Archangium violaceum: one gene and its partners. The protein of the gene in region 1 interacts with the protein of each later gene in a pairwise test. Links are inferred from orthologs where the notes say so. Each region holds a gene or a part of one and is shown in the gene's direction. Other genes may lie near its edges.

The links.
Region 2: the proteins of rlmB (region 1) and JQX13_RS37130 interact in binary tests that used the Escherichia coli proteins (3 or more experiments, as listed by UniProt). The link is inferred for Archangium violaceum from one-to-one orthologs.
Region 3: the proteins of rlmB (region 1) and tsaE interact in binary tests that used the Escherichia coli proteins (3 or more experiments, as listed by UniProt). The link is inferred for Archangium violaceum from one-to-one orthologs.

What each region holds. Positions count from the first base shown.
Region 1 is NZ_CP069338.1:11,235,339-11,240,983, reverse strand. Bases 1,946-4,926 are described here. They hold rlmB (23S rRNA (guanosine(2251)-2'-O)-methyltransferase RlmB), read left to right. Parts: upstream 1,946-3,006; coding sequence 3,007-3,846; downstream 3,847-4,926. Other genes in these bases: tuf (elongation factor Tu), read left to right, coding at 4,419-4,926; JQX13_RS47540 (protein-disulfide reductase DsbD family protein), read left to right, coding at 2,551-3,000; JQX13_RS47545 (ATP-grasp domain-containing protein), read left to right, coding at 1,946-2,476. Also shown: JQX13_RS47555 (DsrE family protein), read left to right, coding at 1-77; adventurous gliding motility lipoprotein CglB, read left to right, coding at 203-1,447; more of JQX13_RS47545, read left to right, coding at 1,514-1,945; more of tuf, read left to right, coding at 4,927-5,609. UniProt on the Escherichia coli protein: Specifically methylates the ribose of guanosine 2251 in 23S rRNA.
Region 2 is NZ_CP069338.1:8,737,357-8,740,200, forward strand. It holds JQX13_RS37130 (NAD(P)H-hydrate dehydratase), read left to right. Parts: upstream 1-578; coding sequence 579-2,111; downstream 2,112-2,844. Other genes in the region: JQX13_RS37120 (pyridoxine 5'-phosphate synthase), read left to right, coding at 1-191; acpS (holo-ACP synthase), read left to right, coding at 198-575; tsaE (tRNA (adenosine(37)-N6)-threonylcarbamoyltransferase complex ATPase subunit type 1 TsaE), read left to right, coding at 2,108-2,593; JQX13_RS37140 (YigZ family protein), read left to right, coding at 2,572-2,844. UniProt on the Escherichia coli protein: Bifunctional enzyme that catalyzes the epimerization of the S- and R-forms of NAD(P)HX and the dehydration of the S-form of NAD(P)HX at the expense of ADP, which is converted to AMP.
Region 3 is NZ_CP069338.1:8,738,207-8,741,206, forward strand. It holds tsaE (tRNA (adenosine(37)-N6)-threonylcarbamoyltransferase complex ATPase subunit type 1 TsaE), read left to right. Parts: upstream 1-1,257; coding sequence 1,258-1,743; downstream 1,744-3,000. Other genes in the region: JQX13_RS37130 (NAD(P)H-hydrate dehydratase), read left to right, coding at 1-1,261; JQX13_RS37140 (YigZ family protein), read left to right, coding at 1,722-2,372; JQX13_RS37145 (zinc-binding alcohol dehydrogenase family protein), read right to left, coding at 2,379-3,000. UniProt on the Escherichia coli protein: Required for the formation of a threonylcarbamoyl group on adenosine at position 37 (t(6)A37) in tRNAs that read codons beginning with adenine.

The sequences.
Region 1 (5,645 bases):
GGGGGACGCTGGACGAGGTGATGGGACTGGCGTCGTTGTGGAGATTGACGGCCACAGCACGCACCCTTGCCCTCTAGGTAGGCCTGGAGTTGATGCTGGCCGTGGGTGCGCCGGAGAGGGTATCCTCGGCGAACTTTCGGGGCCGGACCCTGGTAGGCGCGGGGGAAGCCCCGTGCCTGTTTCCGCGGAGCGAAATCAATCTATGCGCGCCAAGCTGACCTTCCTGAGCGCCCTCGTGCTGGGCACCTTCGGTGGTGTTCTCGCCACCGGTTGCCAGACCTATGACTTCGAGCCGGTGGATCCGCTCGCCATTTCCCAGACGACGGAGACGCGGTATATCGAGGCGCGGGCGGCCAAGCCGAACCTGATGCTGCTGGTGGACAAGTCCGGCTCGATGAAGGATCCGGTGGACCCGTCGGATTCGGACTGCATGGTGGCCGGCGAGCTCTGTGGCCAGACGCGTCCGTGCAACACGGCCACCTGCCCCACGCGCTGGAGCGAGCTGCAGGCCGCGATGCGGGACTTCCTCGACAGCAGTGGCACCCTCGCGCGTTTCGGGCTCGCCACCTACCCGGCGGATGCCTCGTGTGGCTCCACGTCCACGATCAGCGTCGATCTTCCCGCCGATGGCGTCGAGGACGAGGCCTCGCTCGGAAACAAGGCCGAGGAGGTGAAGGCGGAGATCTTCAAGATCAAGAACTCCTCGTCCACGGGTGAGCCGACGCCCGCGGGTGGTACGCCCACCGGCCAGAGCCTCAAGTTCATGGGTGGGCTCAGCGAGCTGCAGACGGCGGATCGTGACGACTTCGTGCTGCTGCTCACGGACGGTCTTCCCAACTGCAACTCGGCCCATCCGACGCCTTATCCGCAGTGCTTCTGCACCCTGCAGAGTTGTGAGGCCGCTTCCGCCAAGCAGATCGGCTGCCTCGACGATGATGCCTCGGTGGCGGCGGTGAAGGAGCTGGGCTCCAAGGGGATCCAGACCATCGTCATCGGCTTCGGCGCGGACTTCGAATCCTCCAGCACCTCGGGGCAAAAGGGCGCTGAGACGCTCAACGCCATGGCCGTGGCGGGCGGTTTCAAGCGCAAGTGTGCGCAGAACTCGGATTGCGGCACGGGTGACGGTGACACGTGCGAAAATGGCCTCTGCAAGCGCCAGTTCTTCCAGGCGGCCAACAGGGCGGATCTGGTCGCGGCCCTGCGGGACATCAGCGGGAAGATCCTGGTGAAGGATCCCTGCCTGCTGACCTTCGATGCCTCCGAGCGCCCGACCTCGCAGGAACTGGTGGTGGTCTACGTCAACAAGGAGCGCCTCGCATCGGGGGCTGACACCTGGAGCCTGACGGAGGAGGGCATCTCCTTCGCGGGCGCCACGTGCGAGCGCATCAAGAACTCCACGCCGTCCTCGCCCGTGGATATCGAGGTGCGCGCCGTTCAGCGGCGGTAGTCCCCAGGGGCGGCTTTACGCGGTGAAGGGGTGGGGCTATGTCTCCGGCGCCCGCCCTGGCCGCCCATGAAGATCACCATCCTCTCGCGCTCCGCCTCCATTTCGTCCACCAAGCGACTGGCCGAGGCCGGGCGCGCGAGAGGGCACCAGGTGCGTGTGCTCAACCCGGTCCGGGTGGAGATGCACCTGGATGGACAGCGCGCCAACCTCTACTACCGGCGCCGCAAGCTGTCCCTGTGCGACGTGGTCATCCCGCGCATCGCGCAGTCCATCAACAACTACGGCCTGGCGGTGGTGAACCAGTTCGCCATGTGCGGGGTTCCACTGGTGAACACGGCGCGGGCGATCGCCGAGTCACGCAACAAGCTGCGCTCGCTGCAGTTGTTGTCGGCGCACGGCATCGACATTCCGGCGACGGTGATGGCGCGTGACGCGGCGGACCTGAAGGCCATGGTGGGCCTGGTGGGCGGCGTGCCGGTGCTGGTGAAACTGCTGCAGGGCCAGGAGAAGCACGGGGTGATGGTGTGCGAGAGCCTCCAGTCGTTGGAGGCGGCTCTCGAGGCCATTTTGGGGCTGGGGCACAACCTGGTCGTCCAGCAGTACGTGCAGAACACCGGGCAGGACGTGCGGGTGTTGGTGGTGGGAGGCCATGCGGTGGCGGCCGTGCGGCGCCGGCCCAGGTTCGGACGCCTCTCCTACACACTGAACCGGGGCGCGCGTCTGGAGGGCATCGAGCTGACGGAGCCCCAGCGCCTGGCGGCGGAGAAGACGGCCTCGCTGGTGGGGCTGGAAGTGGCGGCGGTGGACCTGCTGGCCGTGCCGGAGGGGAAGCCGAAGGTGTTCGAGGTCAACAGCTCGCCGGCGCTCCCGGAGATGGAGGCGGCCACGGGGTTGGACCTGGCCAGCATCATCATCCAGCGAGCCGAGGAGCTGGCGGCTGGGGGACCGAGGGTGGGCCTGCCCGAGCCCGAGCCGATGATTCCCTCCCGGCGCAAGCGGGCTGCCAAGGCCAGCGCGGGCGAGGCGTGAGAAGAAAGAGGACGCCGGGGGGCGGAGGGGCGGTGATATAGGGAGGCCGCTGACTCTGCAGAGGAGAACGAACCATGCTGCACGTCCGACGCATCACCTCCCTGGCCGCCGCGGTGGTGGCTCTCGCCTGCACCCACGCCCACGCCGAGGGCCAGGTGGACCCCACGACCCTCTACGAGGTGAGCACGGAGGGGACCTCCACGAAGGTGAAGGCGGGAGAGCAGGGCATGTTCGTGCTGTCCATCAAGAGCAAGCAGGGGGCGCATGTGTCGGACGAGGCGCCGCTGAAGCTGGAGCTCAAGGGAACGCAACTGACGCCCACCCAGGAGAAGCTGGCGCTGAAGGATTCGGTGACGAAGAAGGCGGCGGGGCAGCAGTTCGTGGACCCGCGCTTCGAGGTACCGTTCAAGGCCACGGCGGCCGGCAAGGGCACGCTGGAGGCGAAGCTCACCTTCTTCATCTGCTCGGAGCAGCTCTGTGCCCGGCAGCAGAAGACGTTCTCCCTGCCCGTCGAGGTCCTCTAGCCCGTGGTGCGCCAGCGTTCATCCAGGGGAAGTGAGCGGGGGGAGCGTGGGGGTCGCGAGCGCGGGGGTGAACGCGAGCGCGCCGAGCAGCGCTACGTCTACGGAGTGAACCCGGTCCTCGAGTCGCTCCGGGCGCACGCGGAGCGGGTGGAGCGCCTGTTCATCACCGAGGGGCAGCTCGCCGCGAAGGCGGCGGCGGAGATCTTCAGCCGCGCGAAGGACGCGGGCATCCGGGTGGAGCGGGTGCCGCGGGAGCGCCTGGCGGTGATGGCCGATGGTGGGGTGCACCAGGGGGTGGTGGCCGAGCTGCGGGGCTTCGAGTACGCGGACCTACCGGACCTGTTGGAGGCGGCCGAGGCGAGCGGTCGTCCGCCGCTGTTGGTGGTGCTGGACGGCATCCAGGATCCGCACAACTTCGGGGCCATCGTCCGCTCGGCGCACGCGCTGGGGGCACATGGGGTGGTCATCGCCAAGGATCGGGCGGTGCCGGTGACGGGAGTGGTGGCCAAGGCCTCGGCGGGGGCGGTGGAGCACTGTCCCATCGCGAGGGTGACCAACCTGTCCCGGACGTTGGAGGAGTTGAAGGAGGCCGGGGTATGGATCGCTGCGGCGGATCCCCACTCGAACGAGCCCCTGTGGGGCGCCCGGCTGGACGGGCCATTGGCGTTGGTCGTGGGGGCCGAGGGAGCAGGCGTGCGCCAGGGAGTCCTGGAGCACTGTGATTTCCGCCTCAGGATTCCAATGCTGGGTCAGGTCGGTTCCTTGAATGCGTCCGTTTCCGCGGCGATTCTGCTATACGAGGCCGCCCGGCAGCGGGGGATGTCACGTCCCGGTGCCGGAAGTTGAATCAGCCGGATCAAACCGCTTGACTTGGACGGCGGGGACTTCTAAAAGGGCGCGCCTCGACGGGACGGGTGGTTGACGGTTCCGGCGAGGAGGCGGATGGGGTAGGGGATGCAGCCGGAGTTGCTGGACGCCGGTGTAGCTCAGTCGGTAGAGCAACTGATTTGTAATCAGTAGGTCGCGGGTTCAAGTCCCGCCGCCGGCCAAGAGGAACGGGGCCGCGGATGAGGGCCCGGGGCAAAAAAGCAGTAGGAAGAAACAACGGTTTTACGGTAGTTGAGGATAGCGGTTTCGGAGGGGTACCCAAGTGGCCAAAGGGAGCAGACTGTAAATCTGCCGGCTCTACGCCTTCGTTGGTTCGAATCCAACCCCCTCCATCGGAATCGCGGGAATAGCTCAGTTGGTAGAGCGTCAGCCTTCCAAGCTGAATGTCGTGGGTTCGAGTCCCATTTCCCGCTCCAGTTGTTGTAGTCGCAGATACAAGCCCTGATAGCTCAGTTGGCAGAGCGCATCCTTGGTAAGGATGAGGTCACCAGTTCAATCCTGGTTCAGGGCTCCATTTTTCGAGGAGCGTTATGTCCAAGGAAAAGTTCGAAAGAACTAAGCCGCACGTCAACATCGGCACCATCGGCCACGTTGACCACGGCAAGACGTCCCTGACGGCGGCCATCACGAAGGTGCTGGCGAAGACCGGCGGCGCGACCTTCCTCGCGTACGACCAGATCGACAAGGCCCCCGAGGAGCGTGAGCGCGGTATCACCATCTCCACGGCGCACGTGGAGTACCAGACGACCAACCGGCACTATGCCCACGTCGACTGCCCGGGCCACGCCGACTACGTCAAGAACATGATCACGGGCGCGGCGCAGATGGACGGCGCCATCCTGGTGGTCTCCGCCGCCGACGGCCCGATGCCCCAGACGCGCGAGCACATCCTGCTCGCCCGCCAGGTCGGCGTGCCCTACATCGTGGTCTTCCTGAACAAGGTCGACATGCTGGACGACCCCGAGCTGCGCGAGCTCGTGGAGATGGAGGTCCGCGACCTGCTCAAGAAGTACGACTTCCCTGGCGACGAGATCCCCATCGTCCCCGGCAGCGCCCTCAAGGCGCTCGAGGGTGACACCTCGGAGATCGGCGAGCCGGCCATCCTCAAGCTGATGGAGGCGGTGGACAAGTACATCCCCACCCCGCAGCGCGCGACGGACAAGCCCTTCCTGATGCCGGTGGAGGACGTGTTCTCCATCGCCGGCCGCGGTACGGTGGCCACCGGCCGCGTGGAGCGCGGCAGGGTGAAGGTGGGCGAGGAAATCGAGATTGTCGGTATCCGCCCCACGCAGAAGACGGTCGTCACGGGCGTGGAGATGTTCCGCAAGCTGCTGGACGAGGGCATGGCGGGCGACAACATCGGCGCGCTGCTGCGTGGTCTGAAGCGTGAGGACCTGGAGCGTGGTCAGGTGCTCGCCAAGCCGGGCTCCATCACCCCGCACACCAAGTTCAAGGCGCAGATCTACGTGCTCACGAAGGAAGAGGGTGGCCGTCACACGCCGTTCTTCAAGGGCTACCGGCCGCAGTTCTACTTCCGCACCACGGACGTGACGGGCACGGTGAAGCTGCCCGAGAACGTCGAGATGGTGATGCCGGGCGACAACATCGCCATCGAGGTGGAGTTGATCACCCCCGTGGCCATGGAGAAGGAGCTCCGCTTCGCCGTCCGCGAGGGTGGCCGCACCGTGGGCGCCGGCGTCGTGGCCGAGATCATCGCCTAGTGAGCGGGCGGGCTCCTGGTCCGCCCCTCTTGGCGC
Region 2 (2,844 bases), 2.5 Mb from region 1 along the record:
AGGCGGCGGCGCGGCTGGGCATGACCGTGGCCGCGGGCCATGGGCTCAACTACGACAACGTGCTGCCCATCGCGCGCATCCAGGAGATCGATGAGCTGAACATCGGTCACTCCATCGTCGCTCGGGCCGTGCTGGTGGGCTTCGAGCGGGCGGTGCGGGAGATGGTCGAGCTGATGCGCAACCCGGGATAGGGCGTCATGGCGATCCTCGGCCTGGGGATGGACATCTGCTCGGTGGCGCGCATCCAGCGCATCCTGGATGGGCCGCGCGCCGAGCGCTTCCTCGCGCGGGTGTACACGGACGCCGAGCGCGCCCTGTGTAGCGCGAGAGCGGACGCGGCCAGTGCCTACGCGGCCCGCTTCGCCGCCAAGGAGGCCCTGGTGAAGGCGCTGGGCGCTCCGCCGGGCCTCACCTGGCAGGACATGGAGGTGGTGCGCGAGGGCGGCCCACCGCGCTTCCGTCTCTCGGGCGTGGCGCTCGCGGAGATGGAGAAGCGGCGCGCGGAGGCCTTCCTCGCGCTCACCCATGACGCGGGGGTCGCCGCCGCGACGGTCGTCCTCCAGGAAAGGAGCTGAGTCATGCGCCGTGTCCTCACCGCCGCCCGGATGCGCGCGGCCGACCAGGCCGCCGAGTCCCGTTTCGGCATGCCGTCCCCGCTGCTGATGGAGAACGCCGGCCGGTATCTGGCGGACGCGGCGCGAGAGTCGAGCGCCCCGGGCGCGCGGTACGTGGTGGTGTGCGGGCCCGGCAACAACGGGGGGGATGGGCTGGTGGCGGCGCGCTTCCTTCATGCCCACGGCCTGCGCGTGACGCTGGTGCTCGTAGGGGACCGGGCGAAGCTGACGCCCGAGTCCAGACGCAACCTGCACGCGCTGTCGCCCCATGGCATCGAGCCCCAGCCGCTCGGCGCGGTAGGGGAGGCGAGGGCCGGCGACGTGGTGGTGGACGCGCTCTTCGGCACGGGGCTCACCCGGGCTCCGGCGGGGGAGTTCGCCGAGGCCATCCAGTACATGCTGCGCTGGCGTGCGGCGGGGGCGAAGGTGGTGGCCGCGGATATCCCCTCGGGGCTGCACACGGACACCGGCGAGCCCTTCGTGCCCTGCGTGGAGGCGGACATCACCGTCACCTTCGGCTTCGTCAAGCAGGGCCAGGTGTTGGAGCCCGGCGCCACCCTGTGCGGCGAATTGCGGTGCGTGGACATCGGCATTCCCCCCGAGGCCGTCGAGCCCCGCGAGGGCGCGGAGGTGTTCCTCGTCGAGGAGTCCGACGCGCGAGGAGCCATCGCTCCGCGCCGCTCGGACACGCACAAGGGCTCCTACGGGCATGTGCTGGTGATAGCCGGAAGCCACGGCAAGTCCGGCGCGGCGGCCATGTCGGCCCTGGGCGCGCTGCGCGGCGGCGCGGGGCTCGTCACCGTGGCCACCCGCTCCGAGGTGGTGGAGTCGGTGCTCGGCCATACGCCCGAGGTGATGGGGTGGCCGCTGGAGAATCGAGGGCCGCTCGGCATGGCGGACCTGGAGCCCCTGCTGGCCGCAGCGGACAAGAAGGACGTGCTCGTCGTGGGCCCGGGCATCCCCCGCGGCGAGGAGACGGTGAAGCTCCTGGGCACGTTGCTCTCGCGCATGGAGGTGCCCGCCGTGCTGGATGCGGACGCGCTCAACGCCGTCGCCACCGATCTCGAGGTGCTCCGCCGGGCGAAGGGACCGCTGGTGCTCACCCCGCACCCGGGCGAGATGTCTCGGCTCACCGGTGTGCCCACCAAGGATCTGCAGAAGGCCCGCGTGGAGGTGGCTCGGGACTTCGCTCGCACGCATGGGGTGACGCTGGTGCTCAAGGGCGCCCGGACGCTCGTGGCGCACCACGATGGCTCCGTCTTCGTCAACCCTACGGGCAACCCGGGCATGGCCACAGGTGGCATGGGCGACGTGCTGAGTGGCCTCCTGGGTGCTCTGCTGGGGCAGGGCCTGAAGCTCCCCGAGGCCGCCTGGACGGCCGTGTACGCGCATGGGCTCTCGGGAGACCTCATGGTGGCCCGTCGCGGCCGGTTGGGGTTGATCGCCACGGATGTGGCCAAGGGGCTGTGCAACGTGTGGACGAGGTGGAACCGATGAGCGCGCCCTCACTGAGCCGTACGGTGCTCTCGGGCTCACCCGAGGAGACGCACCGGTTGGGTGTCCGGCTCGGACAGTTGCTTCAGCCGGGGGACTTCGTGGGATTGGTGGGCGACCTGGGCGCGGGCAAGACGCACCTGGTGCGCGGCGTGGCCGAGGGGGCGGGCGTGTCGCGCTCGGAGGTGGCCAGCCCCACGTTCGCCATCGTCTACCCGTACCGGGGCCGGGTGCCGCTGTACCACGCGGACCTCTACCGGCTGGCCGACTACGACGAGCTGTACGCCACGGGCTTCCTGGATCTGGTGGGCGGGGACGGCGCGGTGCTGGTGGAGTGGCTGGATAGGATTCCGGAGGCCGCGCCCCGCGAGTTCCTGCGCGTCACCCTCCGGGACACGGGCGAGGAGTCCCGCGAGCTGGTGGCCGAGGCCTGGGGCTCGAGGCCCACGCAGTTGCTGGAGGCGTGGCTGCCCTCGGAGCGCTGATGGGCGAGGACAAGCGCTACCTCATTCCCGCGGGCCTCCACCGGGTGGAGCAGGAGATCCAACGCAGCCGCTTCATCACCACGGTCGCCCACACGCCGACGGTGGAGGAGGCGAAGGCCTTCGTCGCCCGGGTCCGCGAGGACTTCCCCGACGCGAACCACAACTGCTGGGCCTACGTGGTGGGGCCGCCCGGCTCGACCAGCACGGTGGGGATGAGTGACGACGGCGAGCCGCATGGGACCGCGGGCCGG
Region 3 (3,000 bases), 2.5 Mb from region 1 along the record:
GTCCAGACGCAACCTGCACGCGCTGTCGCCCCATGGCATCGAGCCCCAGCCGCTCGGCGCGGTAGGGGAGGCGAGGGCCGGCGACGTGGTGGTGGACGCGCTCTTCGGCACGGGGCTCACCCGGGCTCCGGCGGGGGAGTTCGCCGAGGCCATCCAGTACATGCTGCGCTGGCGTGCGGCGGGGGCGAAGGTGGTGGCCGCGGATATCCCCTCGGGGCTGCACACGGACACCGGCGAGCCCTTCGTGCCCTGCGTGGAGGCGGACATCACCGTCACCTTCGGCTTCGTCAAGCAGGGCCAGGTGTTGGAGCCCGGCGCCACCCTGTGCGGCGAATTGCGGTGCGTGGACATCGGCATTCCCCCCGAGGCCGTCGAGCCCCGCGAGGGCGCGGAGGTGTTCCTCGTCGAGGAGTCCGACGCGCGAGGAGCCATCGCTCCGCGCCGCTCGGACACGCACAAGGGCTCCTACGGGCATGTGCTGGTGATAGCCGGAAGCCACGGCAAGTCCGGCGCGGCGGCCATGTCGGCCCTGGGCGCGCTGCGCGGCGGCGCGGGGCTCGTCACCGTGGCCACCCGCTCCGAGGTGGTGGAGTCGGTGCTCGGCCATACGCCCGAGGTGATGGGGTGGCCGCTGGAGAATCGAGGGCCGCTCGGCATGGCGGACCTGGAGCCCCTGCTGGCCGCAGCGGACAAGAAGGACGTGCTCGTCGTGGGCCCGGGCATCCCCCGCGGCGAGGAGACGGTGAAGCTCCTGGGCACGTTGCTCTCGCGCATGGAGGTGCCCGCCGTGCTGGATGCGGACGCGCTCAACGCCGTCGCCACCGATCTCGAGGTGCTCCGCCGGGCGAAGGGACCGCTGGTGCTCACCCCGCACCCGGGCGAGATGTCTCGGCTCACCGGTGTGCCCACCAAGGATCTGCAGAAGGCCCGCGTGGAGGTGGCTCGGGACTTCGCTCGCACGCATGGGGTGACGCTGGTGCTCAAGGGCGCCCGGACGCTCGTGGCGCACCACGATGGCTCCGTCTTCGTCAACCCTACGGGCAACCCGGGCATGGCCACAGGTGGCATGGGCGACGTGCTGAGTGGCCTCCTGGGTGCTCTGCTGGGGCAGGGCCTGAAGCTCCCCGAGGCCGCCTGGACGGCCGTGTACGCGCATGGGCTCTCGGGAGACCTCATGGTGGCCCGTCGCGGCCGGTTGGGGTTGATCGCCACGGATGTGGCCAAGGGGCTGTGCAACGTGTGGACGAGGTGGAACCGATGAGCGCGCCCTCACTGAGCCGTACGGTGCTCTCGGGCTCACCCGAGGAGACGCACCGGTTGGGTGTCCGGCTCGGACAGTTGCTTCAGCCGGGGGACTTCGTGGGATTGGTGGGCGACCTGGGCGCGGGCAAGACGCACCTGGTGCGCGGCGTGGCCGAGGGGGCGGGCGTGTCGCGCTCGGAGGTGGCCAGCCCCACGTTCGCCATCGTCTACCCGTACCGGGGCCGGGTGCCGCTGTACCACGCGGACCTCTACCGGCTGGCCGACTACGACGAGCTGTACGCCACGGGCTTCCTGGATCTGGTGGGCGGGGACGGCGCGGTGCTGGTGGAGTGGCTGGATAGGATTCCGGAGGCCGCGCCCCGCGAGTTCCTGCGCGTCACCCTCCGGGACACGGGCGAGGAGTCCCGCGAGCTGGTGGCCGAGGCCTGGGGCTCGAGGCCCACGCAGTTGCTGGAGGCGTGGCTGCCCTCGGAGCGCTGATGGGCGAGGACAAGCGCTACCTCATTCCCGCGGGCCTCCACCGGGTGGAGCAGGAGATCCAACGCAGCCGCTTCATCACCACGGTCGCCCACACGCCGACGGTGGAGGAGGCGAAGGCCTTCGTCGCCCGGGTCCGCGAGGACTTCCCCGACGCGAACCACAACTGCTGGGCCTACGTGGTGGGGCCGCCCGGCTCGACCAGCACGGTGGGGATGAGTGACGACGGCGAGCCGCATGGGACCGCGGGCCGGCCGATGCTCACGGCGTTGCTCCACGGCGGGGTAGGGGAGGTGGCGGCGGTCGTCACCCGCTACTTCGGTGGCACCTTGCTGGGCAAGGGCGGGCTGGTGCGGGCCTACACCGGCTGCGTCCAGCAGGCACTCGAGAGCCTGCCGACCCGCGAGCGCGTACGGAAGGCGCGCCTCGCCGTCGAGTTGGAGTACGCGAACATCGAGGGCGTGCGCCGGCTGCTCCCCGCCCACGAGGCCCAGGTCCTCTCCGAGGAGTACGCGGTCACCGTGGGCTACCGGCTCGAGCTTCCCGTCTCCCAGGTGGATGCGTTCCGGAAGGCGCTCCTCGACGAGACCAACGGTCAGGTGCTGGTCGAGCTCGAGGAGCAGCCGGACTGAGCTCGCCTACAGGCGGAAGGCGAGCTTGCCCACCATCTTGCCGGAGGAGAGGGTCCGGTGCGCCTCGGCGAGCGCGGCGGGCTCCAGCACGCCCGCGTCCACCGTCAGGGTCGAGGTGAGCACGCCCTCGTCCAACAAGTCGGCCACGCGGTCGAGGATGGCCTGCTGGGAGGCCAGGTCCTTCGTCTTGTACATGGACTTCGAGAACATGAACTCCCACGAGAAGCTCGCCTTCTTGCTGAAGAGCTTCCCCATCGGCAGCGGTTGCTCGGGCTCCACGATGGACACGATGCGCCCGCTCGGCGCGATCAGCTCCGCCATCGTCTCGAAGTGCGCGTCCGTGCCGATGCAGCAGAAGATGGCATCCACGTTCTTCAGGCCGAGCGCCGCGAGCTGCGCGGGCAGGTTCTCGCGGTGGTTCACCACGTGGTCCGCTCCCATCTTCTTCACCCAGTCCCGGGTGGTGTCGCGGGAGGCCGTGCCAATGATGGTCATCCTCGTCAGCCGCTTCGCCATCTGCACGACGAGCGAGCCGACGCCGCCGGCCGCCCCGATGACGAGGAGGGTTCCGCCCTGCTCGACACGGAGCTGCTCGTACAGGCCCTCCCAGGCCGTGAGCGCCGTGAGG